Regions from separate parts of the Martinezella sp. CNPSo 3959 genome, predicted to be linked through region 3. Evidence: riboswitches for the same ligand, from Rfam matches in the RefSeq annotation. Region 3 holds a riboswitch; each other region holds the start of a gene.
What was found. Region 3 has a riboswitch for thiamine pyrophosphate ahead of thiM (hydroxyethylthiazole kinase). Riboswitches for the same ligand answer to the same signal wherever they lie in the genome.

Region 1: another riboswitch for thiamine pyrophosphate. It lies ahead of thiC (phosphomethylpyrimidine synthase ThiC); the one in region 3 lies ahead of thiM (hydroxyethylthiazole kinase).
Region 2: another riboswitch for thiamine pyrophosphate. It lies ahead of thiB (thiamine ABC transporter substrate binding subunit); the one in region 3 lies ahead of thiM (hydroxyethylthiazole kinase).

Annotation. Positions count from the first base shown of each region.
Region 1 covers NZ_JBXSOV010000007.1:198,960-209,006, reverse strand. Annotated here, with positions in the region: gene thiO (glycine oxidase ThiO) at 1-775, opposite strand, end outside; gene thiC (phosphomethylpyrimidine synthase ThiC) at 777-2,603, opposite strand; TPP riboswitch at 2,696-2,827, opposite strand; gene AC13RE_RS17355 (porin) at 3,436-4,527, shown strand; gene AC13RE_RS17350 (TetR family transcriptional regulator) at 4,743-5,399, opposite strand; gene AC13RE_RS17345 (RNA polymerase sigma factor) at 6,155-6,727, shown strand; gene AC13RE_RS17340 (hypothetical protein) at 6,720-7,172, shown strand; gene AC13RE_RS17335 (periplasmic heavy metal sensor) at 7,169-7,621, shown strand; gene AC13RE_RS17330 (DUF1800 domain-containing protein) at 7,697-9,256, shown strand; gene AC13RE_RS17325 (DUF1501 domain-containing protein) at 9,259-10,047, shown strand, end outside.
Region 2 covers NZ_JBXSOV010000006.1:194,065-204,111, reverse strand. Annotated here, with positions in the region: gene AC13RE_RS16020 (M48 family metalloprotease) at 1-1,062, opposite strand, end outside; gene AC13RE_RS16015 (thiamine ABC transporter ATP-binding protein) at 1,441-2,169, opposite strand; gene thiP (thiamine/thiamine pyrophosphate ABC transporter permease ThiP) at 2,162-3,802, opposite strand; gene thiB (thiamine ABC transporter substrate binding subunit) at 3,810-4,838, opposite strand; TPP riboswitch at 4,999-5,115, opposite strand; gene AC13RE_RS16000 (MDR family MFS transporter) at 5,186-6,721, opposite strand; gene AC13RE_RS15995 (MarR family winged helix-turn-helix transcriptional regulator) at 6,886-7,413, shown strand; gene AC13RE_RS15990 (thiamine diphosphokinase) at 7,486-8,139, shown strand; gene AC13RE_RS15985 (ABC-F family ATP-binding cassette domain-containing protein) at 8,142-9,971, shown strand.
Region 3 covers NZ_JBXSOV010000014.1:70,529-80,575, reverse strand. Annotated here, with positions in the region: gene AC13RE_RS23735 (sensor histidine kinase) at 1-462, shown strand, start outside; gene AC13RE_RS23730 (sigma-54-dependent transcriptional regulator) at 459-1,835, shown strand; gene AC13RE_RS23725 (hypothetical protein) at 1,889-3,499, opposite strand; gene yghU (glutathione-dependent disulfide-bond oxidoreductase) at 3,712-4,587, opposite strand; gene AC13RE_RS23715 (DUF1127 domain-containing protein) at 5,150-5,296, opposite strand; TPP riboswitch at 5,531-5,627, shown strand; gene thiM (hydroxyethylthiazole kinase) at 5,678-6,481, shown strand; gene thiE (thiamine phosphate synthase) at 6,478-7,116, shown strand; gene thiD (bifunctional hydroxymethylpyrimidine kinase/phosphomethylpyrimidine kinase) at 7,113-7,925, shown strand; gene AC13RE_RS23695 (hypothetical protein) at 8,090-8,491, opposite strand; gene AC13RE_RS23690 (undecaprenyl-diphosphate phosphatase) at 8,792-9,664, opposite strand; gene AC13RE_RS23685 (hypothetical protein) at 9,865-10,047, opposite strand, start outside.

The sequences.
Region 1 (10,047 bases), on a different contig from region 3:
AGGCCGGATGCAGCGCATAGGCTGCGTTCAAGAGTTCCATCAGCGAACGGGCGGTGATCGGCCCTTTGAAGTCGGTCTCGATCATCGTCGCGCCGACCATGAACAGGCCTTTGCCGCGCGGCACGATATAGACCGGAAAACGTGGATGCAGCAGGCGGACGGGCCGCGAAAGCACGATTTCATCGCTCTGCAGATAGAGCATTTCGCCGCGAACCCCACGCAAATCGTGGATGCGACCGATGCGGGCGGCCCCTGTGCAGTCGACGATCTCAGAGAAGCTATGGTCATCCACGAGCACGTCGATAAAGGTGACGCCTTTTGCAGATAGATCGTCCTTCAACGATTGCAGGACCTCGCGGGGATTGAGATGTGCTTCCTGCGGAAAGAACAAGCCCTGGCGAAATCGGCCGGCAAGCGAAGGTTCAAGGGTGGCGATGTCGTCTTCGTCTACCCAGCGATAGTCCGTCGTGCGGCTGGCGAATCGCCTCAGTTCGTTTTGATCGCGGTTCGGCGCAACGACGAGCGTTCCATTGCGGATGATCTTGCCAGGCAGAATCGCTTCCCATCGATCGGCGGAATCACGGCCGAGCGTCAGCACAGCCTCATCGGCGCTTTCCCGCTCGCACCATGGCGCCAGCATGCCGCCGGCAAGCCAGGAGGCGGCGCAATGAAAATTCCGGCCTGGATCTGAGATCGTGACCTCCGCTCCGCGCCGGATCAGCTCGTGAGCGACCGTGAGGCCGGCAACGCCGGCCCCTTTAACGAGGATGCGCATGTCACTCGGCCGGCTGTGCAGGGGTTTCGACCGGCATATAAAGGTCTCCGCCCTCTCGATACTTGGCTGCCATGGCTTCCAGCCCTTCCTTCTGCGCTTCGGCGCGGATGTCGTGCGAAATCCGCATCGAGCAGAATTTCGGGCCGCACATCGAGCAGAAATGGGCCACCTTATGAGCTTCCTTCGGCAGGGTTTCGTCGTGGAAGCTGCGAGCCGTGTCCGGGTCGAGCGAAAGGTTGAACTGATCTTCCCAGCGGAATTCGAACCGGGCGCGCGACAGAGCATCGTCACGAACCTGCGCGGCCGGATGACCTTTGGCGAGATCCGCCGCATGCGCTGCGATCTTGTAGGTGATGACGCCTGTCTTGACGTCGTTGCGATCAGGCAGACCAAGGTGCTCCTTCGGCGTGACGTAGCAGAGCATCGCCGTCCCGAACCAGCCGATCATGGCAGCGCCGATGCCCGATGTGATGTGGTCATAGCCGGGCGCGATATCCGTCGTCAGCGGCCCGAGCGTGTAAAAGGGCGCCTCGCCGCAGACGGAAAGCTGCTTGTTCATGTTTTCCTTGATCTTGTGCATCGGCACATGGCCGGGGCCTTCGATCATCACCTGGCAGTCTTTTGCCCAGGCGATCTTCGTCAACTCGCCCAGCGTCTCCAGTTCTGCAAATTGCGCGGCGTCGTTGGCGTCAGCTATCGAGCCGGGGCGCAGGCCGTCGCCGAGCGAGAAAGACACGTCATAGGCACGGCAGATATCGCAGATTTCCTCGAAATGCTCGTAAAGGAAGCTCTCGCGATGGTGATGCAGACACCACTTGGCCATGATCGAGCCGCCGCGCGAGACGATGCCGGTGACGCGATTGACGGTAAGCGGGATGTAATGCAGCCGCACACCGGCATGGATGGTGAAGTAATCGACGCCCTGTTCGGCCTGCTCGATCAGGGTATCGCGATAGATTTCCCAGGTCAGTTCCTCGGCAATGCCGCCGACCTTTTCCAGCGCCTGATAGAGCGGCACAGTGCCGATCGGCAGCGGCGAATTGCGGATGATCCATTCGCGGATGTTGTGGATGTTACGGCCGGTCGAAAGGTCCATGACGGTATCGGCGCCCCAGCGCGCGGCCCAGACCATCTTCTCGACTTCCTCCGCCATGGAGGAGGTGACGGCGGAATTGCCGATATTGGCGTTGATCTTCACCAGGAAATTCCGGCCGATGATCATCGGCTCGCTTTCGGGGTGATTGATGTTGGCCGGAATGATCGCCCGGCCGCTCGCAACTTCCTGGCGGACGAATTCGGGGGTCACATGATCCGGAATATGGGCGCCGAAGCTTTCGCCATCGCGAATCAGGGCTTCTGCCTTCGCCTTGCGGCCGAGATTTTCGCGGATGGCGATGAATTCCATTTCCGGGGTGATGATGCCGGCGCGTGCATAGGCGAGTTGGGTGACCGCCTTGCCGTCTTTTGCCCGCAGGGGCTGCCGCTTGGCCGGAAACTCGGGCGTCAGCCGTTCGCCGGTGACGAAACCATTGTCTTCAGGGCGCACATGCCGGCCTTCATAAGCCTCGACATCGCCGCGGCCGAGAACCCAGTCGCGGCGCAGCTGAGACAGGCCTTCCTCGATGCGGATATCGGCGCCCTCGATCGTATAGGGGCCGGAAGAATCATAAACAATGACAGGCGGCTCGCCCGAGGTCGGATGGACGCTGATTTCGCGCATCGGCACGCGGATGTCCGGGTGGATCTCTCCGGGAACATAGATTTTCGTGGATGCCGGCAGCGGTCCAGTGGTTACGGTCGGAGTGAGGTTCTTTGCGGCAATATTCATGGTTTGAGGCTCCAAGTTGCAGTTGGAGACCCAGTCAATCAGCCGGAATGATGGAAAGACGCCGGCATGGAATCCACGCGGGAATCCGAAGCCTTCAAGCGCTCGCACCGTCCCTACGCCAGTATGAACTGGATCAGGTTCAACGGGTCACTGCGCCACAGGAGGCAAAGCCTCATTGTCCAGCAGTATCTCAGCCCCTTGCCGGGACCCCCCTGGTGAATACGAAAAGGCTATGCCTTACCCTTGTTCTCTGTCAACCCCGCAACGACGGTCGCGTTTTCTCAATCGATTGACCAATGTGGCGCGGGGGCGGCGTGGATTCTATTGGGGCGAGCCTCCGATAGGCGCATCATCATCTTCGATGACGCTGCTCTTGATTCATGCCCGTTCCCGCATAGATGGTGCGGATGAAAACTCTGGATCGCGAGCCTCATTGGGGAAGCCTGTCTCGATTTGGTGCGAATTCTTAAACCTTGGCGACGCCGACTATTCCGGCAGTAAAAGGCGCAGCCAGCCGCCCGTTGCATTTAAGCAACAGCAATCAAGTCTAATGCCGGGGCAGGTTTCACAGAATTGACAAACATACGGGCTGTTTGTAAACCAAATATAGGACATAAACTGTCTTACGGACGAGCAATCGGCCGGATCGGTAGAGGCATTTCAAAACCTTTGCCGCGGGGTGAATTATGGAGGTTAGAGGGGACTCAAGCCGACATCAGGTGCGTATCTGCCGGACTGCCCGGTTGCGTTCAAACCGACGTAATCCTCAGGGTGGTGTTCCAGCTTTGTACTCGCGGTAAATTGGAATGCATATTGCAACCAGGAGTTTAAAATGAACATCAAGAGCCTTCTTCTCGGCTCCGCTGCTGCGCTGGCAGCAGTTTCTGGCGCCCATGCGGCTGACGCGATCGTCGCTGCTGAGCCCGAGCCGCTGGAATACGTTCGCATCTGCGACGCCTACGGCGCTGGCTACTTCTTCATTCCAGGCACCGAAACCTGCCTCAAGATCGGCGGCCGCGTCCGTACCGAAGGCGAGTGGTACGATGCCTACAACCCGAACAGCCATAACGGTACGCTGTGGCACACCCGTGCGGAGCTGAGCGTCGACACGGCAACCGACACCGAATACGGCCCGCTGAAGACCAACACGGTCATCCGTTGGGATTGGAATGACGGCAACTCCACCTCCACGAAGCTGCTGTTCGCAAACATCAGCCTTGGCGGTTTCCTCGTCGGTAAGGCTGACTCGCAGTACAACTCCTACATCGGTTATGCCGGCGACGTCATCAACGACGACGTGATCTATGACGGTCCGTACGAACTCAACCAGTTGACCTACAACTACGACGCCGGCAACGGCTTCACGGCTGTGATCTCGGTCGAAGACTCGAACTCCAGCGGTTCTGGCGCTTCCTATGGCTCCAGCTGGTGGTCTGACGACAAGGGCAACCACTACGCTCCCGACGTCGTTGCCGGTGCTGGCTTCAAGTCCGGCGCATGGGGCTTCAAGGTCGTTGGCGGTTATGACTCGATCGTCGAAGAAGGCGCCATCAAGGCTCGTGTCGATGCTGACTTCGGTACCTTCTCGGCCTTCTTGATGGGCGGCTGGAACACTGACGGCGACAAGCTGAACAAGTATGCCGGCACCAACCTCGATCGTTCGGCTTGCCCGGTTAACGATGCATCGAAGTGCGGCTGGGGTGACTGGGCTGTTTGGGGCGGCGTTGGCGTTCCGATCAACGAAAAGCTGAAGTGGAACCTGCAGCTCGCCTACACCGACTCGAAGATCTTTGCCGCAACCACCAACGTCAAGTGGAACCCGGTCAAGAACCTGCTCATCGAGCCGGAAGTCTCCTACACCAACTTCGATTCTGTGAACCAGGATCAGTGGGCTGGTATCCTGCGCTTCGAGCGTAGCTTCTAATATTGAATTACCCGGCTCAATGCCGGGTAAGAGAAGCCTGACGTTCCAATCCGTCAGGCTTCTTTCATCGATCGGTTGACCTCCGATCAAAGCAAAGGATCTGGCTTTCCCTCCGGATCCTTTTTTATTTCCAGCTTTGGGGAATCGGTTCAGCTCCCGGCAGAGGCTTAAAACCGCCATCGTTGGTTCTCTTCAATTCCGAAGGGAAAACCGTTCTAGGCTTTTTCCGGTATCATCGCGGCAATCGCCAGCTCCTGCGCCTGTGCCAGCGGGAACCAGGTCTTCAGCACCATCTTTATGAACATCTGTCCACACGGGACCAATTCGAAGCTGCCTCGGTCGAGGGTCCATTCGGTGATCAGGCCGCCGATGACCGCTGTCAATGCGGAAGAGGCGGTATCCGGCGTCCAGGGAGCCGGAAGTTTCGTCTTTTCATCCATAAGGGTGAATATGCGTTCGAAATTTTCATGCATGTCGTGCCGAAACGAACTCGCCCGGCTCGTGGTGCCGTCGCAAAACGCCATGTCGAGATGCATCATAACTTTCAGCATGCTGCGCTTGCGCGGGTCGCTGTGAATATCGTCAAATATCGCGGCAATGGTATCGGCGATGAGATCAAGCGGGTTGGGCGGCAGTTCCTTCGACATCCGCTCCGCGAGATCCTTGAACGGCTGCTGGGCCTCGTCGCGAATCGCAAACATCAGCCCTTGCTTGTTCTTGAAATGCCAATGCACTGCCCCCCGCGTGACACCGGCGGCTACGGCTATCTCTTCCAGGCTGACATTCTCGTAGCCCTTGTCGAGAAACAGAGCTTTTGCGGATTGCAAAATCTCGTTCCTCGTTTCTGCCGCCTCCTCCTTAGTTCGCCTCATTCACCTCTCCACAGAAACCGATGTTCAAGCTGCGCCCCTCTTATTGATATTCTTCTTCCATCATACCGTTCAGTGCTGGAGCCCATATACCAGCGATGCTCAACGGAGTGGAGGTATTTATCTATCCTCAAAAATTGAGCAAGCAAATCGTAACAGAATATATCCTGTCAAGCGCTATAAGCCATGCGCAAGTTTGCGTGAGCAATTTCCCCATCTTGTGAAGCGAAAATCGGAAAGTGTAGGTGCTGATATAGCCCTGATGCGAAATATATTGGCCGGCGATCCCCGATCCGCTTGTTCCGGAAGCGATGTAGCGTTCAAGTTGAAACCTATGATGCATTTTAGCCCGCGGCGTTCGCAGATCCGTCAGCTCATATCGATCATCGAGGTCTTGATCCCACCGTCATGCGGCGGGTCTGATCGCCATGGCTTTGGTCGAACACTGGTGGGACCGATCGTCAAGCGATCTGCTGCTGTTCCGACCTAGCTTGAGCTTTCGTCTGTCTTCTTGCAAGCTGACGATAGCTCGAGCGCAAATCGTCTTTCAGCGTGGAAAGAGAATTCGAAAATTCCTGGCATAAGAGCGACGGATTTGCATAAGCGCCGCGTTCAATTCTCGTGAACCCGCGTTTGATGTCGAAGGATGATACGCTGACCGAGATGCTGCGATCCAAGTGGCACTGTTTGCCGGCTGTAAGGCTGAGGCCGAGGTGCCATGCAACTATCGCAGTGAATTGGAGCGGTGGCGATTGTCGATGAAGTGGGATCGCGCGCCCAAGAGTGGCGACCAGGATGAGGATCTGCTTGGCCGAATCGCTGCGGGCGATGTTTCGGCAATGCGCATGATGGTCGCGCGGCAATTACCGCGCATCGTCGCCGTCGCGACCCGCATGCTTGGCGATGCGGCCGAGGCCGAAGATGTGGCGCAGGAGACGTTTTTGCGCATCTGGCGAAATGCCGGCGGCTGGCGCCAGCGCAATGCGCGCTTCAGCACCTGGGTGCATCGTGTGGCGATCAACCTTTGCTATGATCGCCTGCGCCGCCGCAAGGACGTTCTTGGCGAACATCCGCCTGACATCGAATATGAAGGGCCGGCGCCGGATGCGGACTTGATGAGCGAGGACGATCCGTCGAGACGTGTCGAACGGGCCTTGCAGATGATTGCGTCCCGGCAGCGCGAGGCGATCATTCTGGTTTATTACCAGGCGCTGTCGAACGCCGAGGCGGCTGAGGTCATGGATGTCAGTGTCGATGCACTGGAAAGCCTGCTTGCGCGTGGAAGGCGCTCCTTGCAGGTGCTTTTGTTGAAGGATGAGGGCGATGGTTGAAAATATCGCGGGTCCGATGAATGCCGAACGGTTCGAAGCGCTGACTGCGGCCTATGGCGGCGATATCGGCCGATGGCCGCAGGCCGAGCGCGCGGCCGCACGGGATTTTGCCAAGGGCACCGCCGCCGCGCAAACACTTGCGCGCGCCGCCGATCTGGATGCGCTGCTCGACACCTACGTCGTGAAGCCTCGTCACACCGGCCTGGAAGAGCGAATCCTCGCAAAGCTCGTGCGGCGCCTGACGATACGAAACTGGTTCCGCTTCGGGTCGGCCGGGATCGGCCTTGTGGGGATCGGCATCGCCGGCGCGCTTGCCGGCAGCATTGCAATTGCCGTCTTGGTTCCGAGTCTGACATCCGATACCTCGATCGTCTCAGATGGAACCGCGACCATGTTCGGCGATATCGGACCGGATGCAGGCATAGCGCAGCAGGACAGCCAATGACGGACCGAAGCTTTCGAATAGTGGTTATCTCTCTGCTGGTGCTGAATACGTTCCTGATCGGAGCGTTGGCCGGTGGCGGCCTGACATGGATCCGCAAGACACAGGCGCGTTCCGAAATGATGCCGCTCGCCGGCGAGCAATTGCCATCGGCCCAGAAGAAGGCCTTGCGTGCCGCGCTCAGCGAAGCACGCAAGGGCGAGCGCCAGACCATTCTCGAGGCGCAGCAGGCAAAGATCGATGCAGCCTCCATCCTCGGTCAACCCACGCTCGATACGGCGGCGCTTTCGGCGGCGCTGGCAAGGGCGCGCGATGCCGATATGGCCCTGAGGGCGAAGGTCGAACAACGTGCCGTCGATTTTGCGGCAACGCTTTCCTACGACGAGCGTCGGGCGCTATCGGAAAGCCTAGTCCGCCGTAGCATGCCCAAGGCTGCCGCTGCCACAAAATGATCACACTTGCCGAGCGACGGATCGAAACCAAGCCTGCGTTAAAGGAGCATGTCTGAAGCAGGAGTTGGCAAGGCCATGGCACAGCAGTCCAATGATGTTTACGCCGCGCTCGCTCTTTCCCGTTTCGGGTTAGGGGCAGACCACAACGGCACCGCTTCGATAGCAGCCGATCCGCGCGGTGCATTGCTGGAAGAAATCACCGAGCGTTACGTCCCGGTTCCGGTCGGGCCGCAGCTGCAATCCACAGCCGATCTTCTCGTTTCTCTCTATGCGTTCCAGGAAGAGCGCAAGGAGGCCAGACAGCAGGCCGCAGCCGCTGTCGCCGCCGTGCCGCAGGACAAGCAGATGCAAGGGCCGCGGCCGCCGCAGAAGCCACCGGTGCAGCCTCCGGGTGCCATGCCAGGGCAGCAGAACAATCAGGCAATGGCCACTCCACCGAACAATCAGGCCCAGCCGAATAACCAAGCCATGGCGGCTGCCATCGGCAAGGCAGTCGAGAAGCTGGAAAAGCCTGCAATGCCCTACCTGCCACAGCAGGTCCTGCTGGCGGAAGTGGAAGCCCGCTTCAACGGCACTATCCGGCAGCCATTGATCGGCTTTGGCGAGCGGCTTGCCATGTTCTGGGCAAACCATTTCGCGGTCGCCGTCTCGAAGAGCGAGGAAGTTCATATCGTTGCCGGCGCCTTCGAGCGGGAAGCGATCCGGCCGCACGTCTTCGGCCGTTTCGCTGATATGCTATTCGCCGTCGAGACCCATCCGGCCATGCTTGCCTATCTCGACAACCAGCAATCGATCGGGCCGAACTCGAAAGCCAATGCCAACAAAAAGCGTGGCTTGAACGAGAATCTCGCCCGCGAGACGCTGGAACTCCATACACTCGGCGTCAATGGCGGCTATACGCAGGCCGATGTGACGACGCTTGCCAGGATCATCACCGGCTGGACGGTGGCACGCGCCGACGGCAAACTCGGGACGCCGGGCACCTTCGTCTTCAATGCCGGCGCGCACGAGCCTGGCGATCAGACGCTGCTCGGTCTCACCTATGCGGACAACGGCGTGGGGCAGGGGCGGGAGGCGCTGCGCGATCTTTCCCGCCACCCGGCAACGGCACAGCATATCGCCACCAAGCTCGTTCGCCATTTCGTCGCCGATACCCCGCCGCCAGGACTTGTCCAGACTGTTACGGCGACCTTCAGCAAGACGGATGGTGATCTTTCGGCCGTCTATCGGGCGCTCGTCGGCTCCGAGGATGCATGGAACCCGACACTGTCGAAGGTTCGCTCTCCGCTCGAATTCTTGACCGCACTTTTGCGGGCAAGCGGCGAGACACCGAAGCCGAATGTCATCCTCGGCGCGTTGACCGCCATGGGCCAGCCTTTCTGGGCGCCAGCCGGCCCTAACGGCTTTGCCGACACCGCCGATGTCTGGGCTTCCAGCGAGAGCCTGAGCATGCGTATGGATGTCGCCAATATGATTGCGAATGCGGTGCCGCCCCAGGTCGATCCCCGCAGTTTCGTGTCCGACAGCCTGGGGCCGCTTCTTTCGAATGAAACGCTACAGGCGGTATCGCGTGCGGAAACCCGCAAGCAGGGCCTGACGATCGCTTATCTTTCCCCCGAATTTCAAAGGCGCTGACCATGACCTGCGAACTCATGACCCCCACCCGTCGTGCCGTGCTTGGCGCATCCGGCGCGTTGTTTGCCTGGGCCTTCATCCCGCGCTTCGTCCATGCTGCCGGCGGACGCGACCCACGCTTCATCACTATCATCCTGCGCGGCGCGCTCGATGGTCTGACAGCTGTCCCGCCCGTCGGCGATCCGGACTACGCGGCATTGCGGCAAGCGATCGCCCTGACGACGAGCGGCCCAGACGCGGCGTTGCCGCTGGATAGCTTCTTTGCCTTGCACCCGTCGATGCCGAATTTCAACAGGCTCTATCGCGCGGGGCAGGCGGCCGTCGTGCATGCCAGTGCGACGCCCTATCGCGATCGGTCCCATTTCGACGGTCAGGACGTGCTGGAGTCCGGTTACGAAATGCCCGGCCGCGTCGAATCCGGATGGCTGAACCGGATGCTGGAGGGCCTTCCGAAGGGCGATAAGGTTTCACCGGGAGCTTCGGAGATCCGAGGCCTCTCGGTTGGTGCCAATGCACCACTCGTTATTCGCGGCAGGGCGCCGGTACTCGGCTGGTCGCCGTCGACCCTCCAGCCGGTGAGCGATGATCTACCGCCGCGGCTGATGGATCTCTACAACCACACCGACCCGCTCTTTGCGAAAATCCTCACTGAGGGCATTTCGACCGGCAAGATCGCCGCCGGCCTCGATGTCAAGGCGAAGGGAGGGCCCGGCGATCCCACTGGCATGGAACAGATGGCGAGAGGGGCCGCGCGCCTGTTGGCCCAAGACGATGGCCCTCGCGTCGCAGCA
Region 2 (10,047 bases), on a different contig from region 3:
GTTAACGGTGATCGACCTGATCGAGGAGGGATCGAGGCCGGTGACCCAGCCGCTGGAGATATAGTTCGTCAGATTCTGGTTCTGCGTGTCGGCCACGCCGTCGAAGCGGATGGCAATGTCGCCGGGGCCGGTCGCCATGACGGCTTCGACCTTGTTGTCGATACGGAAATCGGGCGGGACGTCGAAGCGGATGCCGAGGCCGCCATGCAGGAAGGTCTGGCCACGCACATAGCCTTCTTCGGGGCTGTCGCCATAGAGCAGGCCGTCGATGCCGTTGAGATAATAGTCGCGGCCGATGTCGCCGACCTTACCTTCCTCGCCGAATTCGCGCGCGTGCGCCTTGGCAAGATCGATACGCTGCGGCGTGCTCGGGTGGCTCGAAAGGAAGTCCAGGCTCTGGTCGACGTCGGAATTGGCCGACATGAAGCGGCTATAGTCCTCCATCGCGTTCAGGAAGCGCGCAGCGGCGTAAGGATCGTAGCCGGCCTGGCCCAATGTGCGAATGCCGATCTCGTCGGCCTGGAGTTCCTGCTGGCGCGAGAAGGCGGCAAGACGCAGCTTGCCGCGGGCAAGCGCCTGCTTGCCGGCCAGATCGCTCGACAGGACTTCCGAAACGACGCGGCTGGCGATGACTTCGGCTTCTTCGCGTTTCTGCCGCTCGATGCCGTGATTGGCGGTTACGTGCGCCATCTCGTGCGACAGCACCGCGGCGACTTCGGACGCATCATTGGCAAGCGCCAGAAGGCCGCGCGTCACATAGAGATAGCCACCGGGCAGGGCAAAGGCGTTGATCGAGGGCGAGTTGAGAATGGTGATGCGGTAGGACTGCTGCGGATTCTCCGACACGCTGGTCAAGGCGCCGGCGATGCGGGCAACGAGCCTCTCGGTCTTGGCATCCTTGTATTCTCCGCCATAGCTTGCGAGGATGCGCGGATGCTCGCGGGCGCCCATCTGCGCGCGCGGGTCGTTCTTCTGCACTTCGGAAACGATCTGCGGATTGGCGGAGGGCGAAACGCTCGGCTGATAGGACTGATCCATCACCGTCTGGCAGCTGTTCAACATTGCTGCGGCTGCAAGGAAAGGCACAAAACGGCGCAAACGGGCTGCGACGGTCGCATCGATCCTTCGTTCTGCTCGCTTGCTCTGCTTCAGGACCTGCATCCTACTCATTTCGCTGTCATGCCGGCTCGGCGCCAAATCCGGTTGATCCTTACCGGGCCGATCATGGTCGTGCGCCAATAGAGGTTGTTTTCGCCCCCATCGATCTGCCGTTACCCGGACGGCTTCCACCTCTTGCTGTAGCCGATTTTGGCACCGGTTGCATAGCGAGACTCCGTTTAAATGTGGCAGCGTTGTATTTTAGCAAGCATTTCCGAGGACTTTCAGCCGCTTCGCTAGACGAAATTAAGGCAAAGCCGGCGGCAAGCTGCCATGACACAATCAATGTTGCAGAAATGTGGTCAATGCCGGAATCCCGTCCGCTTGCAGGAAGGTTTCGATGGGCGCGGTAAGCTTGATCGTGCCGCCGTCGATGAAGACGGCGTGGTCGGCAAGGCGCCGCACTTCGGCCGGGTCATGCGAGACGATCAGCACCGTATTGCCGGTTTCGCGATGCAGAGTTTTCAGAAGTTCGACCATGCCGGAGCGCAGGCCGGGATCGAGCGCGGCGAAAGGCTCGTCCAGCAACAGGATTGGCTTGTCGCGCACCAGAGCCCGAGCGAAAGCGGCGCGCTGGCGCTCGCCGCCGGAAAGCGTTCCCGGCTTGCGCTTTTCAAAACCGGCTAGTCCGACCCGCGCCAAAGCCTCCGAGACCTTTTGCCGATCCTCCTTCGAAAGCCTCACTGACGGGCTGATGCCAAGGCCGACATTGGTGAAGAGATCGAGATGAGCGAAGAGGTTGTTGTCCTGGAAGACGAGAGACACCGGCCGTTCGGCGGGATGCTGGCCGCTCACGTCCTGTCCTGCGAGCAGGATACGGCCGCGGTCAGGTTGCTCGAAGCCTGCCAGCAAATTGAGGAAGGTCGATTTGCCCGATCCCGAGGGTCCGGCAATGGCGATGATCTTGCCCTGCGGCAATGCGCAATCGAAGCGGAAGTCATGCGTGCCGAGGCGCAGTTCGACCCCTTCCATGCTGATGTCTTCCGCCTTCATGATGCTGCCGTCAGTCATTTCGCCTGCTTTCGTCATCCGGCGCGCCCTGGCCCGCGGTTCCGGCTATGGTCAGGAGAAGGCATACCAGGCCGAGGATCAAGGCATATCCGTCGGCGTCGTTGGTGCGGTAGCTGCCGAGCTTGCTGTAGACCAGCCAGGGCAGGGTCATCAGACTGTCTGAGCCGAAGAGCGCGACTGCGCCGAGATCGCCGAGCGACAGGGCCATGGCGAAGGAGAGCGCCGTGAAGAACGGTTTGCGCAGACCCGGCCAATCGACCATGCGCAGGCGCGCAATGCCGTGAAGGCCGAGGCTTGCCGCCAGCCGCCCGGTGCGGCTGACATGGACCGTATAGGCCGGCTCGATGACGCGCATGACGAAGGGCAGCGCCATCAGCGCATTGATGACAATGATGAGGACGGCCGCAAAGCGGCTGGGATCGCCAAATGGCCTGAGTGCCAGGAACCAGCCGGTTGCCAGCACGATCGGTGGCACCAGCAGGATGAGGGAGGAGCTTGCGCCTAATGCGAGCGCCAGGCTGCGTGGACCGAGGGACTTTCGGCGATCGGCCGATATCACCGAGCGGGCGCGAATGATCGCGAAGGATGCCAGCACGGCCAGAAGGCCCGCAGCAAGCGCGATTGCGAGACTTGTGACTGCCGCCTGCAGGAAGATCGGCTGGGAGACGAGCTTGAAAAGATTGGCCGCGAGGCCGGTCACGACGACCGAGGCGAGCGGCATGCCCAGAAAGAGCGTCGCGGCCGCCAGCAGCGCAGCATCGATGCATCGCGCAGCCATGCCCTGTCCATCGATGCGGCGCAGCGCACGCCCGCCGGTGAGGCCATGATCGTCGGGAGCGCGAAACAGCGTCATGGCGCCAAGCACAAGGAGGGTGACGACGATCTGCAGCAGCGACAGCATTACGGCGCGGCCGGGATCGAAATCGAAGCGGAGCGCCTGGTAGATCGCCACTTCCAGCGTCGTTGCGGCCGGACCGCCGCCGAGGATCAGGACAAGCGTGAAGCTGGTGGCGCAGAGCATGAAGATCAGGCCGGCGATGCCGGGAATGAGGCCGCGCAGGATAGGCCATTCGATGAAGCGGAAGACCGAGATGGGCCGCATGCCGAGTCCGCCGGCCACGAGCCAATATTCCGCTGGCACACGCTCCAGTCCGGCCAGCATAAGCCGGCAGGCGAGCGGCATGTTGAAGAAGACATGCGCAAGCAGGATACCGGCCAGGCCATAGATGCTGACGGGCTGCGACAGGCCGAGTGCTGATAGCGCCTGATTGATGAGGCCCTGCCGGCCCCATATGCCGAGCAGGCCGAGTGCACCGATCAGCACTGGCAGGCCCATCGGCACGGCCATCAGCCGGATCAGCCACAGCCGGCCGGGAAAGCGCGGCTGGCGCGCCAATGCGCGGGCGACCGGAATGGCGAGCACAATGGAGAGCAGTGTCGAAAGCACCGCCTGCAGCAGTGTGAAGCGCAGGATGCGCAGCAGATATGGGTCTGTGAGCGAGGTGTCGCCGCCGGATTCGATGCCGGCGGAGAGGAGAACAAGAACGGCGATCCCGACGAAGAGCGCAATGCTGCCGAGGCTGAACGCCCCGCCGGAAATAGCGCGTCTTCGCTCGGGTGCCGTGAGTATGATCAAGGCATCAGTTGCCGCTGGTGGCGGTCAGCCATTCGTCGATCCAGGCCTTGCGGTTCTTGTCGACGTCGGCAGGGCTCATCAGGAAGGTCTTCGACGGCACCACGAGCTTGCTGAAGGCATCCGGCAGCGGCTCGGAAGTGTCGGCGGCCGGCATCATCCAGTTGCTTGTCGGAATGATGTCCTGGAAGCCGGTGGAGATCATGAATTTCAGGAAATCGCGGGCAAGTTCCTTGTTCGGCGAGGACTTGATGAGGCCGGCGACCTCGATCTGGATATAATGCCCTTCCGAGAAGGCGGCGGCCCGATAGCGATCGGTCTTGTCCTCGATCATGTGATAGGCCGGCGACGTCGTGTAGGAGAGCACCATCGGCGCTTCGCCCTTGGTGAAGAGATCATAGGCTTCCGACCAGCCGGGGGTGACCGTCAGGATGCGGCCTTTGAGCTTCGCCCAGGCATCTGCGGATTTGTCGCCATAGATCGACTTGACCCAGAGCAGCAGGCCGAGACCCGGCGTCGAGGTGCGCGGATCCTCGATGACGATCTTCTGCGCGGGATCGCCCTCGACGAGATCCTTCATGCTCTTGGGCGGGTTCTTGACCGTCTGGCTGTCATAGATCACGGCGAAATGGCCGTAGTCGTAGGGCACGAAGACGTCGTCCTTGAAACCGCCGGGAACCTTGAGGGCCGAGGTGTCGACGCCGCTTGCGTCGAAGAGGCCGGTATCCTTGGCTTCGTCGATGAGATTGGTGTCGAGGCCGAGAACGACATCGGCCTTGGTGCCCGTTCCTTCCAGCTTGAGCCGGGAGAGAAGTGCAACGCCATCGGTGACGGCGACGTAATTGACCGTGCAGCCGCAGGTCTTTTCGAAGGCGGCCTTGACCTTGGCGCCAGGACCCCAGTCGGCGGTGAAGCTCTCATAGGTGTAGATGGTCAGGGTCTTGTCGGCTGCAGCGGCAGGCTGCGCGGCAAAAAAGGTCGTTCCGGCGGCAAGGGCCAGGCCGGCGAAGAATGACAATAGCGAACGGTTATGCATGGTCGCGCCTCCTCCTAGAGCCGGATGATTCCAGGTCTACCGACCTAAAATCTGAATCTGCTCTAAAATCAAATAATTAGGGCATGATGTCGTCCGAAAACCGTTTCCGTTTTTCGGCATCATGCTCTGGGTTTCGTCTGAAGGGGAAAGGGCGCTATGATTTCGTCACGCGTCTAATCCCTCCGCCGGTGTTAGCCGGATCAGGTTCCGCGGGTTGGCCGGTGAAAGCCTCTCAGCCAAATGTCCTGAAGGACATAAGGCACCCCGTTAGAGCGTCGGCAGATTTAGCCCTGTGACGGAGGGATGACAAGGGAAATGATTCCCTTGCCGATTGCAGCATGAAGGATTTACTCGGCAGCCTCCGCGACCGCCGGGCTTTCGAATTTCTTCGCGGCACTCGGGAGCTGCACATTCTTCAGCGTCAGCGAGGTCAGGAGACCAAGCATGCAAATGCCGGCTGCCGTCATGAACAACGGACTGAAGGCGCTCGCATAGGCGTTGGCGACGGCCTCGCGGGTTATCTCGGGCAAGGCGGCCATCATCTTCGGCGTCAGCTCCTCGATGTTCGGTACGCCGGATATGGAGACACCAACATTGCCGAGTTTGGCGGCGATGATGGCGCCGTAAATGGAGATGGCGATGGAGGCGCCGCCCATGCGCGACAGCGTGACGGCGCCGGTCGCAGCGCCGACGTCGCGCGCTGCCGCTGCATTCTGTACGCCGATAACGGGCACCTGCTGGGCAAGGCCGATGCCGATGCCGTGCAGCAGCATCAGGCCGCCAATGAGGACGATGGGCGTGCCGGCATGGACGAAGGCGAGCGAAGCGAATGCGATGGTGCTGCAGGTGGCGCTGGCGACGGCAAACGGCTTGTAACGGCCTTTGGCCGCGATCAGCCGGCCGGCGGAGAGCGAGCCGCAGACGATGCCGCCGGTCAGGAGAATGAACAGCAGCCCGGCCATGGAGGGCGAAAGGCCTGTCGTCGTCTGCAGGAAGAGCGCGAAGTAATTGACCATGCCGATAGCGACGGCACCGCTGGTGATCGAGAGGATCAGCAGAAGGCCGAATGTCGGATTGCGGAACAGCGTCATCGGCACAATCGGCTCGGGTGCGCGGCGCTCGATGAAGACCCAGGCGATGGCGCAGATTACCCCGAAGGCAATAATACCGAGGCATTGCGGCGATAGCAGCGACCCGAAGAGTTCGCTTCCGTCGGCAGCAAGCACAATGCTTGTCGTCGTCAGGGCAAGGACGATGGCGCCGGCATAATCGATCTTCGGACGGCGGGCAGGCTTGCGGTAGGGCAGCATGAAGGCGAGGCCGGCAAGCACGATGAAGCCGATCGGCACGTTGACGAGGAAGATCGAACGCCAGCCGAAAAGATCGCTCATCGTGCCGCCGAGAACGGGGCCGATGGCGCCCGACGCCATCAGCACGAGGCTTGAATAGCTCTGGTAGCGTGCGCGCTCGCGCGGCTCGAAGAGATCGGCGTTGACAGCAAAGATCGAGACCATGATGCCGCCACCGCCGAAGCCTTGAAGGACGCGGGCGGCGATCAGCGTATCCATCGAGACGGCCAGGCCGCAGACGGCAGAGCCGACCGTGAAGATCGCGATCGCCGTCATCATCACATATTTGCGGCCGAAGAGATCACCGAGCTTGCCGTAGACGGGCATGACGGCGGAAAGCGAGAGAAGATAGGCCGAGCCGATCCAGCCGAAGCGATCCAGATGCCCGAACTCGCCGACGATCGTCGGCAGTGCCGTTGAGACGATCTGGTTGTCGAGCGTTGCCATGAACATGGCAGTCATCAGAAAGAGGAAAAGAATAAGCCGCCGTTTGTGATCCGCCACGAGCGGTGTGAAGCTTGTCTGCATGTCCATGGAGCAAGAACCCGAACTGGGCCGGAACGCTGCGCTATCGAACGAATGCGCGGGACGCCCGGTCTTCATGAGTGAATATATGTGCTATTAGCATATAATTGTCAATGGCAGGTGAATGCCATTTGCATGTTTTGTTTCCTCGCGACCTCTGCTATGCTTTAGGGATGACATCTGCGCCGAATACAAAAGATATCGAAGTTCCGACGCTGGCCGAAGACGAGAAGTTTCTACGCATCGGTCAGGCGATGATGCGCATGCGCTTGCTGACGGGCCGTCGCATGATCGGCAGGCTCGCCATTCAACACGTGGCCCCGGGGCTTGAGCTTTCGCATCTCGATGTGCTCGATGTCGTGCGGCGGGCGGAAGATACGGGCGAAGTGACCGTCGGCACGATTGCCGAGCTCTTGCGCATCGATCCATCGCGCGCGAGCCGCATCACTGCCGACATGGTGGCGCGCGGTGTGTTGCGCCGTAAGGCATCGCAGGCGGATGCGCGGCGTATCGTCGTGGTGCTGACCGCACTCGGGCAGCGCTTGCTGTCGGAAATCCAGGTGCAGAAATACGCCGTTATCGGAAGCATCTTTGCTGATTGGTCGCCCGAAGACATCGAGAGCTTTTCGTTTCTGTTCGATCGTTATGTCAGCGGCTATGAACGTGTCGTCCAGACCGCCATGAAGGAAACGACCGAATGATCGGCTCGGCGGCACCGTTCCAGTAACGGCGCTCTTCCCTAGAGATAGGACTTTGCGCTATGGGCTTGCCTCATGAGCCAGTCCACTACCTTCACCATCCTGCTCGGCGGCGAGCTTCGCCTGACGGAGCGATTGCGCGCTGCGGTTTCCGGCAGCCGCTTCATCGCGGCCGACGGCGGCATGCGCCATGCCCTCGCGATTGGGGTGGAACCGCAGCTGTGGGTCGGCGATTTTGATTCCACGCCTGCCGATCTGCAGGGAGCCTTTCCGAATGTGCCCAGACAGCCCTATCCGGCGGCGAAGGCTGCGACGGATGGCGAGATCGCCGTCTCGGAAGCCATCGCTCGCGGCGCCACGAGACTGATCCTGGCGGGCGCCATGGGCGGCGAGCGCTCCGACCATGCGATCCAGCACCTGCTTTATGGTATCCAGCTCGCCGAAAAAGGCGTCGACGTGCTGCTGACATCGGGTGACGAGGAGGCGGTGCCGCTTCCGCCAGGCGAACTCACGCTGGCGCTACCATCAGGCTCGTTGTTCTCCGTTCTTGGTTTCAGCGATCTGACGGGCCTGTTCATCGACAATGCCCGTTACCCCTTGCGCGATTTTCATTTGCCCTTCGGCGCATCGCGCACCATTTCCAACGTGGCGGAAGGCGATGTGCGCTTTTCGCTCGGCAGCGGCAGGGCCATCGTTCTTGCCCGCCCTTATGACCTTTCCGGAGTCTGATCTTGGCCCCTCCCATTCTGAAACTCGACGACATCTTTCTGAGCTTCGGCGGCGCGCCCTTGCTCGCCGGTGCCGGCCTGCAGGTGGAGCCGGGCGACAAGATCTGCCTTGTCGGACGCAACGGTTCCGGCAAGTCGACGCTCCTGAAGATCGCCGCCGGCCTTGTCGAAGCGCAGTCAGGCGAAGTCTTCCGTCATCCATCGTCGACCGTGCGCTATCTCGAGCAGGCACCCGATTTTGCCGGTTACAAGACGGTGGCGGCCTATGCCGAGGCCGGTCTCGGGCCTGGCGATGATCCCTATCGCGTCACCTATCTGCTCTCCCATCTCGGCCTGACCGGGGAGGAGGATCCGAAGAACCTTTCCGGCGGTGAAGCGCGCCGCGCGGCACTGGCGCGCGTTCTGGCGCCGGAGCCGGATATCCTGCTGCTCGACGAGCCGACGAACCATCTGGACCTGCCGACCATCGAATGGCTGGAAGGCGAATTGCAGAAGAGCCGCAGCGCGCTCGTGCTGATCTCGCATGACCGGCGCTTCCTGGAGAAGGTTTCGACCGCGACCGTCTGGTTGGATCGCGGCACTTCGCGTCGTCTGGATAGGGGCTTTGGCCATTTCGAAGCCTGGCGCGATCAGGTACTGGAGGCCGAAGAGCTGGAGCAGCACAAGCTCGGCAAGCAGATCGAGCGCGAAGAGCATTGGCTGCGCTACGGCGTGACGGCGCGGCGCAAGCGCAACATGCGCCGCCTCGGTGAATTGCAGGATATGCGCTCGCGCTATCGCGGTCACAAAGGTGCTTTGGGCACGGTGCAGGCGGCAGCTTCCGATGCGCAGGAAAGCGGCAAGCTGGTGATCGAGGCGGACAAGATCACCAAGTCCTATAACGAGCGGCTCATCGTCGCGCCGTTCTCGATCCGCGTGCATCGCGGCGATTGCATCGGCCTCGTCGGCCCGAACGGCGCCGGCAAGACCACGCTTCTGAAGATGCTGACCGGTCAGCTGGAGCCGGACAGCGGCACTGTAAAGCTCGGCACCAATCTGGAAATCGCCACGCTCGACCAGAAGCGCGAGGAGCTGAACCCGGAAGATACGCTCGCCAACTATCTGACCGACGGTCGCGGCGAGAACCTGCTCGTCAATGGTGAGCAGCGGCATGTGACCGGCTATATGAAGGAATTCCTGTTCCAGCCGGAGCAGGCGCGCACGCCGATCAAGAATCTCTCCGGCGGCGAGCGCGCCCGGTTGATGCTGGCCCGTATCCTATCGCGGCCGACCAATCTTTTGATCCTCGACGAACCGACGAACGATCTCGACATCGAGACGCTCGACCTGCTGCAGGAAATCGTCTCCGGTTTCGCCGGCACGGTCATCCTCGTCAGCCACGACCGCGATTTCCTCGACCGTACCGTGACCTCGACGATTGCGCCCGCCGATCCGGAAGAGCCCGATGGCCGCTGGATTGAATATGCCGGCGGCTATTCCGACATGCTCGCTCAACGCAAGGGGGCGATCGAGGAGCGCAGGCGGGCAGAAAAAGCAGCCGAAAAGCCGAAATCGACCGAAGCTTCGGTGCCGGCCGGCGAGAGCTCGAAGGGAAAGGGCAAGCTTTCTTACAAACAGAAATTTGCGCTCGAAAACCTGCCGAAGGAAATGGCGAAGGCGGAAGCCGAAATTGCCGTCCGCGAAAAGAAAATGGCCGATCCGAACCTCTTTTCCAAGGATCCCGCAACCTTCAACCGCCTTGCTGCGGAAATGGAAAAGCTGCGCGAAAGCCTGATAAAGATGGAAGAGGAATGGCTGGAGCTCGAAATGCTGCGCGAGGAGCTGGAGGGCTGACGCTCAAATTGGCTCATCCTATGCGCGTCTTTACTATGCAGTAAAAACAATCGGTTGCGCTCGGTCGCGACCGTTC
Region 3 (10,047 bases):
GGAAGGACTGCACCGGAGCCGGTTGATCTCAGAAGCGTGATAGAAGGGGCCGTGGTCCTGCTGAGGAGCCGTTTTGCCGGTCGGCTGGATGCGCTGAAGATCGAGTTGCCACCAACGGGCCTCGGCGTTGTCGGGACTCGCATCCGGCTGGAACAAGTGCTGATCAACCTCTTTCAGAATGCTCTGGAAGCCCTGGAAGGTCGCGACGAGGCCAAGGTGGAGGTGTCAGTGCACGAGACTTCAGAGGAAGTCGAAATTGTGGTTTCTGACAACGGCCCCGGCATTCCCGCGGCGATCCTCGACTCGCTGTTTACACCCTTCAACACGTCCAAGGAAAAAGGCCTCGGCCTTGGTCTCGTCATTTCAAAGGATATCGTCGTCGATTATGGCGGCCGGATCGATGTCGAGAGCAATGACAGCGGCACACGCTTCACCGTCCATTTGCGCAAGGCCACACCATGAGTGAGAGTTCCCCCGTTTTCCTGATCGACGACGATAGGGATCTGTTGAGAGCGACGAAACAGACGCTTGAACTGGCTGGCTTTGCCGTCTCCGCCTTTTCTGCCGCAAGCGAAGCGCTCCATGCTCTCAATGTCGATTTTGCGGGTGTGGTCGTCTCCGATATCCGCATGCCGCAGATGGACGGACAGCAGCTCTTTGTCCGCATCAAGGCGCTCGACGCCGATCTGCCGGTCATTCTGGTGACGGGTCATGGCGATATTCCGATGGCGGTTCAGGCGATCCAGGATGGCGCTTATGATTTCATCGCGAAGCCCTTCGCCACTGACCGGCTGGTGCAAAGCGTGCGGCGAGCTGCCGAGAAACGACGGCTCGTTCTGGAGAACCGCGCTTTGCGGCAGGCGGCGGAGCAGGCCCAGAGCGATCTGCCGCTAATCGGCCAGACCCCCGCAATTGAACGGCTGCGGCATACGCTGCGGCAGATCGCCGATACGGATGTCGATGTGCTTGTCACGGGAGAGACTGGCAGCGGCAAGGAAGTGGTGGCGAGCCTGCTGCATCGGTGGAGCCGGCGAGCGAAGGGCAATTTCGTCGCGCTGAACTGCGGTGCCCTGCCCGAAACCGTGATCGAGAGCGAGCTTTTCGGCCACGAACCGGGCGCTTTTACTGGCGCCCAGAAGAAGCGCGTTGGGCGCATCGAACATTCAAGCGCCGGCACCCTGTTTCTCGACGAGATCGAAAGCATGCCGCCGGCAATTCAGGTGCAAATGCTGCGCGTGCTGGAAATGCGCGAGGTGACGCCACTCGGCACCAATGAAGTCCGCCCCGTCGATCTTCGCGTCGTTGCGGCGGCGAAGGTCGATCTCGGCGATCCCCGCCAGCGCGGCGATTTTCGCGAGGATCTCTACTATCGCCTCAACGTTGTCACGCTTTCCATTCCGCCATTGCGTGAACGGCGCGATGACATTCCCCTGCTCTTCGGCCATTTCGCCGATCGTGCCGCCAATCGCTTCAACCGCGAGGTGCCGGCCATGTCCACAACGGTGCGCCGCCATCTGCGGGAGCACGACTGGCCGGGCAATGTTCGCGAACTCTCGCATTTTGCCGAGCGCTTCGTGCTCGGTCTCGAATCGACAACAACCGTAAAATCCGACGAAGCGCCGGCAGCGGATGAAGGCCTGCCGTTGCCTGCTCGAGTAGAGCGCTACGAAGCCGAACTCATCCGCGAAACCCTGTCGCAGAACAATGGAGATGTGCGCCGTACCATCGAAGCGCTCGGCATTCCAAGAAAGACCTTCTACGACAAGCTGCAGCGACACGGCATCGTCAGAGGCGATTTTGCCGGCTTTGACGGGGATGATCGCCGAGGCTCATGATCCGCTGCCGATCAGCGGATCATGCCAATCGAAGCGGGTTGGCGCGACGCGCTTCAGGCGCTGCGGCGCATTTCCTTGGCATTGGAACCGTCGCTTAGTCGGGTCGCTGCCTCGGCGGTGCGATCCAGAACCAGCATAGCTTGCGCGACCACCGCCGCAAGCGCTTCATCGCTCTTGGAAGCGGCCACCACCAGCGGCGCGCTCAGGCAAATTCTAAGGGCACTTGCCGGTACATCACCAAAATCGGCACAGCGAACGGGCTGGCCGAGACGCACCAAGGCAACTCCATCGCCTTCGACGGCCAGCTCCTTGTAGACCGCCGCCATTTCCGCTGCGGTCAGCATGGCGCCATCTGTGCAATTGCGCAGGTAAAACGAAAAGATGGAGGGAATTTCATCCCAGCGAAGAGCCGATGATGCGCCCCACAGCGCACGCCGGTCCAATGGCCGGCTCTGCAAAGGCTCGAAAGCCGGATCGTTCGCATGACGATCAGAGACGGCGTCGGCAAAAGCGGACAAGACGGCAATCATGCGATCTTCGGCTACGCCGACGAGGCGTTCGAGCTCGAACAACGCGGCTTTCCAGCGCAGCAGCAGGCCAAGATTGGTGCGGTCCGGCAAGATATTGCGAGCGGCCCAGCCTTCAGGCCACTCCGCTCTCCCGCAATAATCCGCCAAGGCTGCAGGCAGAGTGCGCGATTTGAAGCGTTCCGACATTTCTGGCGGGCACAGAAGCGCGCCGCTGAAAATCGGTCCGGCGAGGAATTTCGAACCCGTGAGCGCAACCATGAAGCCATGGGCGAGATAGGCCCGGATCGTTGCCGGTGACAGGCGAAACTGGCAGGCATCGATCATGATATCCAGCACGGTGCCGAAACGCTCCTTCAGACGCATGACGGTCTCAAGGCTCGGGGCCAGCAGGCTGGTCTTCGATACGTCTGTTACGACGAGAAGGCATCTGAGGCCGGCTGCGCGGGCAAGTTCGATGAGGCCGCGCAGCTCCTCTTCCACCTCGCTATCGGCGCGAAGGGAACCATCCTTGCTGCGCACGGCAATGGTGGCGTTGCGTGTTGCGTCCCCTGGCCGCAATTCTTCGCCCTTGGCGACGGACCGTGCGCTGCTGACGCGGCTCATGAAATGCCGCCCGGCCGTCGCCATCATGACGCCGCTGCCCGTTTCGTTCCCCATCAGCGTGATGGTCATCAGGGCACGTTGATCCTCGCCCGCCAGCAGTGCTGCCGAAAAGAGATGAATGTCCGTGCCCGATGTGGCCAGGATCGCATCGATCCGGGGTGCCGACGCTTGGTTAAGGCCAAGCAAGCACAACAGATCCTCCCGCACGCGCCCGATTTCGCGATCGTAGACAGTCGTCGGCGAGCTTGTTTCCATCTCCCGCCTCAGATCCGCGTAAAAGGATTCGACCGCGGCAAAGGCGGCAGCGGATATGGTCGATGCCGTCGACGAACCGAAAGCAAGATCTTCGGGCCGGGGCGCCGGACCATAGCCATACATGTTGAGCCCGGTGAGCGGATCGCAATCCAGACGTTCATCGCCACCCGACACCAAGTGTTTCAGCAGCGCATCCCTCGCCTCGCTCTGTTGCCTCGACAACGCACCCGTAGTCGCATTTTTATCCAGGGCACAATCGTCAGCAACTTGCTGCATGGAGAAGCATTCCTCTTTCGCCAATGTCGACACGCTTTGCAGAATCGCGCTGCGGTCTACGCCGAGCGGGGGGAGCCTCGGCAGTCGAACATTACGCTTCACAAGATGGAGCGAGGCTGACTTGCCAGGCCGGCAGCGCCAGCAGTAAGCGCAATAAAAAAGCTCGCGATCCGGAGGGTCGCGAGCTCATTTCTGCAAGGCGAATTGTCGGGTCAGCCGGCAGCTTCCAGCTTATCCTGCGTCTTCGTCTCGAAGTCGCTGGCATCGTGGCGCTCGCGCAGCTGCTCGGATGGATCGCCCGACATGCGGTTGACCATGCGGCCGCGCTTGACGGCAGGACGCGAGTAGATTTGCTCGGCCCAGCGCTGCACGTTCTTGTAGTCCTGCACCTGCAGGAACTCGGTCGCACCGTACTGCCACCCCTTGGCCAAACCGCCGTACCACGGCCAGATGGCGATATCGGCAATCGTATAGTCGCTGCCGGCGATATATTCGCTTTCAGCCAGACGGCGGTCTAGCACGTCGAGCTGGCGCTTCACCTCCATGGCAAAGCGATCGATCGCATATTCGATCTTCGTCGGCGCATAGGCGTAGAAGTGACCGAAACCGCCGCCGAGATAGGGAGCGCTGCCCATCTGCCAGAACAGCCAGGAGATGCATTCGGCACGCGCCGGCTGCTCGGTCGGCAGGAAGGCGCCAAATTTTTCGGCGAGATACATCAAAATCGAGGCCGATTCGAAAACGCGAACCGGCTTCGGGCCACTGCGGTCGAGCAAAGCCGGGATCTTCGAATTCGGATTGACGTCAACGAAACCGCTGCCGAACTGGTCGCCCTCACCGATCTTGATCAGCCAGGCATCATATTCCGCGCCGCTATGACCGAGCGCCAGCAGCTCTTCCAGCATGATGGTGACCTTCACGCCGTTTGGCGTTCCAAGCGAATAGAGCTGAAGGGGATGGCGTCCTACCGGCAGTTCCTTCTCGTGAGTCGGGCCGGCAATCGGGCGATTGATATTGGCGAACTGGCCGCCATTGGCCTTGTTCCAGGTCCAGATTTTCGGCGGGGTATATTCGGCAGGGCCGGTCATGGGCATCCTCCTTTTTCGGGAATCGAATTTGGGCGATCTTCGATGTAGCGCGCTACATAGATCGCACATAGGGGCCGCTCTTCATTTTTGCGAGAGGAGAATGCGCACTCTTTAACGCGGAAGCGCTCTTGCCGCCTGGGTTAGGGCGCGACTCTTCGACCGCGTTAGGCCATTGGCAAATGTCTGGAGGTTCATGAAACGAAAAAGCCTGCCGCGGGAGGAGGAGCGGCAGGCTTTTTACAAGAACCGAACAGCGGATGGGAGGAGGAGTTCCGCTATTCCTGCAGCCGTCCCTGGGAGGAGGATAAGGACGTCTGCCAAGCGAAGGGATGCGGGAGGAGATGCATCGCTTCGATGAAGACGAACATACCAGTCTTTTGCTCAGTTCATAGGCATTTCTTTGCAAGGCAGTTATGCGCCATGCGAAAACCGGGCAGCTGAGTCAATCGCAATCTTCAGCCAGCGCGGCGAAGAATGAGCGGGATACCCATAAAGCAAAAGCGCCTGCTCGGAGGAACAGGCGCTGGCATAATGCATGCTTTATAAGGAGCCGGTGCGGCCGTTAGCGAGCGATCGCTGCGCGGGCAACGTTGCGGATTTCGCCGCGATCGATACCCAGGTCGTGCAGTTCGCGCGTGGACATACGGCCCAGTTCGGCGACCGTCTGACGATACTTGCGCCAGTTATTGAAAGAGCGTGCTACGTTCATGATGATCCCCTTTCCTTGGGCTTTCGAAGCTGAGCTGCCGTGCTTGGCGCTCCCGTCGCTTCGATGAGAAATATATAGTCGAAACCCTCGGCTTTTTGCAGAGCTAAGGAATCACTGCACCTATGCACATACTGCATATGTCGCCCGAAAAGCAGGCGGTCGTCATCCTGTCGATCACGCCTGCCTTTGCGATTTGCTGATGACAGCGCCTCCTTTGTCTGCGAAAAGAAGAGAGATGAGAGACAGGGGCGTCCGCCATCCGGCGGGCTGAGAAGCACCCTTCGAACCTGAACCAGATCATGCTGGCGGAGGGAGTCGCTCGGGACCTCGCGAAGCTGAAGCACGTCGTCCCTACGCGTCTCGCCGCCTGAAAGGGGCGATATGCAAGACCAAATCACACCGGGCAATCTACTTCGCACCATGCGGGAAAGCCCTCTCCTGGTGCAATGCATCACCAATTTCGTCGCCATGAATATCGCGGCCAATGTGATGCTTGCCGCCGGGGCATCGCCGGCAATGGTACATGCCGAAGAGGAAGCCGGCGAGTTTGCCGCTATCTCCGGCGCACTGACGGTCAATATCGGTACACTCTCGTCCGGCTGGCTTGCGGGCATGCTGACGGCTGCGAGGTCGGCAAGCAATGCCGGCAAGCCCTGGGTCCTCGATCCCGTCGCCCATTATGCGACCGCATTCCGTCGCGATGCCATCGCGCGCTTGCTGGAACTAAAGCCGGCAATCATTCGCGGCAACGCATCCGAAATCATCGCGCTTGCCGGCGGCACGAGCCGCGGCCAGGGCGTCGATAGCAGGGATGCCGTCGAACAAGCCGAAGATTCCGCCCGACTGCTCGCCGAAAGGCACGGCTGCGTAGTGGCAGTCACCGGCGTTACGGATTTCGTGACGGATGGAGGGAAAGCGCGGCGCATTGCCGGAGGATCGCCGCTCATGCCGCAGGTGACGGCACTCGGCTGCTCCCTTACTTGCCTTGTCGGTGCGTTTGCGGCGGCAGCTCCAGATGATCCTTTCGATGCGACCATAGCGGCGCTTGCCGTCTTTGCCGTTGCCGGTGAACAGGCGGGAGCAATTGCAGATGGCCCAGGCTCTTTCTCCTGGCGCTTCCTCGATGCCCTTGCCGCCCTCACCCCGGAAACGCTGGATCGCGACGCAAGGATATCGGCAGCATGAAACAAGACTTCGATCTATCGCTCTATCTCGTCCTCGATCCGCTGCTATGCCGTGATCTCGGCATGGTGGAGACGACGCGGGCGGCGGTGGCCGGTGGCGCTACCATCATCCAGCTTCGCGACAAGGAGGCTTCGACCGCCGCCATGATCGAGACCGGCCGCGCCCTCAAGCAAATCCTGCACGGAACGAATGTCCGGCTGATCGTTAACGACAATGTCGAGGCCGCCATCGCCATCGGCGCCGATGGCCTTCACATCGGCCAGGAAGATATGAATGCCGCCGACGCTCGCCGCGTGATCGGCCCGGACATGATCCTCGGCCTCTCGGTGGAGACGGAGGCCCTCGCCTCCGCCATCGATGCCCGGATTGTCGACTATGCCGGGATCGGCCCGATCTTTGCCACGCCCACCAAGCCCGACCACAAGCAGCCGATCGGCTTCGACGGGCTTGCCCGCATCGTCAGGCTTTGCCCCGTTCCATCAGTCGCGATCGGCGGCGTGAAGGCAGAGCATGCCGCGAGCGTTTACTTAGCCGGCGCCGATGGTCTTGCGGTCGTCTCGGCCATATGCGGCCAACCGGACCCGCAAGCCGCGACAACCATCATCGCGAAAGCCATCAAGGAGGCTCGCCAATGATCCGCAATGTCTTATCCATCGCTGGCTCCGATCCCTCCGGCGGCGCTGGCATCCAGGCCGACCTGAAGGCTTTCTCGGCCCGCGGCGTTTATGGAATGGCGGCTCTGACTGCTTTGACGGCGCAGAACACGCAGGGCGTCTCCGGCGTCCATCCCGTGCCCCCTCATTTCGTGGCAGACCAGATCAATGCGATCTTTGCCGACATCCGTGTGGATGCTGTCAAGATCGGCATGATCGCCAATGCCGCCATCGCCAATGCCGTTGCGGATATTCTGGCGCGACATCGCGATATACCCGTCGTTCTCGACCCGGTCATGATCGCCAAGGGTGGTGCCGCCCTGCTCGCTGCCGATGCCGTTGACGTGCTGACCACACGATTGCTGCCGCTTGCGACCGTCATTACCCCGAACCTGCCCGAAGCGGCTGCGCTGTTGCATGACGCGGAGGCGAAAAGCCGCGAAGACATGGCGCGCCAGGCGCGTGCGCTGGCAGCGCTCGGGCCTTCGGCTGTCCTCGTCAAGGGTGGTCATCTCGAAGGAGATGAAAGCCCGGATGTGCTCGCAAGCGGAGACCATGTGACCTGGTTCGAAGCTGAACGGCTGCCGACCAAGAATACGCATGGAACGGGCTGCACGCTCTCCAGCGCTATAGCCGCGGAGATTGCCAAAGGCCTGTCGCTTGCCGATGCTGTCGCCGTCGGCAAGGCCTATCTCGCCGCCGCAGTTGCTGCTGCAGGCCAGCTTTCCGTCGGCAGCGGCCATGGGCCTGTGCAGCATTTCCATGCGCTCTGGCACATAAGCAAGGAGTAGAGAAATAAGTGTCGCTCAAGGAGCGGATCGTCATCATCTCAGGCGCCGGGCGCGGTCTCGGCGCTGCCATCGCAACGGCCTTTGCTCGGGAGGGCGCAAAGGTTGCCATCAAGGGGTCGTTTGCGGGAGGGACGGAAACCTACGCTAAGCTCTACCGGGGAATCTCACGGTTCAGTTGCGCGAAGTTTTTTCTGAGCCTGGACTGCGGTGAAAAAATTGAAAGAGCCCATGATGAGCAAGGCTATTGCGAACGGCTTTAAGGCGGACGAGAGAGTTGATTGCAAGTGCGGCTGCATGAACCCGCCAAATAGCACCATAAAAGCTGCAAAAACCAAAGCTTGCAAAATAGCGTATTCGGCCACTCGCCCTAAAGATCTTTCCCTCAAATTCTCTGCAGGGAAGAAGACCGTTAGCCCCTTCATAGCCAGCATAAGGAGCGGGAAAAGCAAGCCAATCTTAAAGAGGTTCACCACTGTTATGTGGTCATCGAGAAGATAAAGAAACATTGGGATGAGAACTGCAGGCGAAAGGTGGAAAAGATAATCTCTTAGGACCTGATTGCGCACGCTTTCATCTCCGAATGAAGGCTATTCAAAAATCCTAGGTTATTGGGCATCGAAGTCAACCGGATTAGCGGCTCTACGCCAATTCAAGAACCCGCTTTCCATAGTCCCTAAGTTCGCCCTTCGGATGACATATCGATAGCGGGTGACGCGCTCAATGCTGAGTTCCTTGCTCAGAACGGAAAAGGACGTGGCGCGCTTTGCCATGGTGGCCTCGTCCTCAAGTAACGGCCCGTATGAAAAAGGCGCTGCCTCCAAGGCAACGCCGATATTGAAGCTTTGCAGCCGGCTGGTTCGGGCAGCTCAAGCCCAGCCCATGGTCAGCACGCCAAAGAGAATGACGGCGCCGAGCACGATACGATAGATGACGAAAGGCCAGGTCGAAAAGCGCTCAAGGAAGCGCATCAGCCCCCAGATGGTGATGAAGGACGCTATGCTGCCGACGATCAGGCCAACGAGCAGTACCGACCAGGCTTCCATCGGAATATGCGCCTTGTGAAGCTCATAAAGCTCCTTCAAGCCGGCAAGAGCGATGGCCGGTAAGCCGAGCAGGAAGGAGAACCGTGCCGCCTCCTCTCTTTTCAAGCCGAGGAACAGTGCGCCGGTTAGGGTCGAACCCGAGCGCGAGACACCGGGGATAAGAGCACCGACCTGCGTGATGCCGACAAAAAGGGCATCCATCAGCGTCATCTGTCCGATATCCTTCCTATGGCGGCTGTAAAGCTCAGCGACCGCCAAGAGCAAGCCCATGACCACGCAGGCGATGCCGATGACCCAGAGGCTGCGGAAAGACGTGCCGCAAGCGTTCAGGGAGGATGACAGCAGCAGGCCGGCGATCACGATCGGTACGGTGGCAATCACGATGGCGATGGCAAGCCGGATGGAAGGAGAGCTCCAATCCCTTTGCCTGATCGCATCGAGCGATCCAAAGGTGACGTAGCGGACGTCGCTCCAGAAATAGGAGACGATCGCGGCAAGGGCAGCAAGCTGCATCGTAGCCGAGAAGGCAGAACCAGGGTCCTGCCAGCCCAGCAAGGCCGGCACTACGCGCATATGGGCAGTGGACGAGACCGGCAGTAGCTCGGTCAATCCCTGCACGATGCCCAGAATTGCGATCTTGGCATAACCCAGGGCAACAAAGCCCGTATCCACGCCTTGCGTACAAACATCAGCCACGTTTTGATATCCTCAGTTGTTCAGGGGGCTTAGCACCGGAGTGGTGCGACGAACTAGCTGTGAAACTGGTTCCCAAATTGAACTTGGCAACACCTGGCGAAGGTGTCGCCAATTTCATATCGGGACAAGCTGAGGATATAGCCGCGCAGGCTGAACTCTATCTGAAATTGCCGGCTCGAATTTCGGAGTTTGGCGTATTTCTAGCCTTCATCCTCCGGCAACGCCTGCATGTAGCGAATCATGGTGTAGAAGCCGGCGAGGAGGACCAACGCGCCTGCCGCATGATGCAGATTGTGCAGCATCGTATGGTGATGCCTGAGCAGAAGGCAGCTCAGATTGTAAAGGGTTATGGCCACCGCCGTCATGAGAGCGGCCAGGAATAG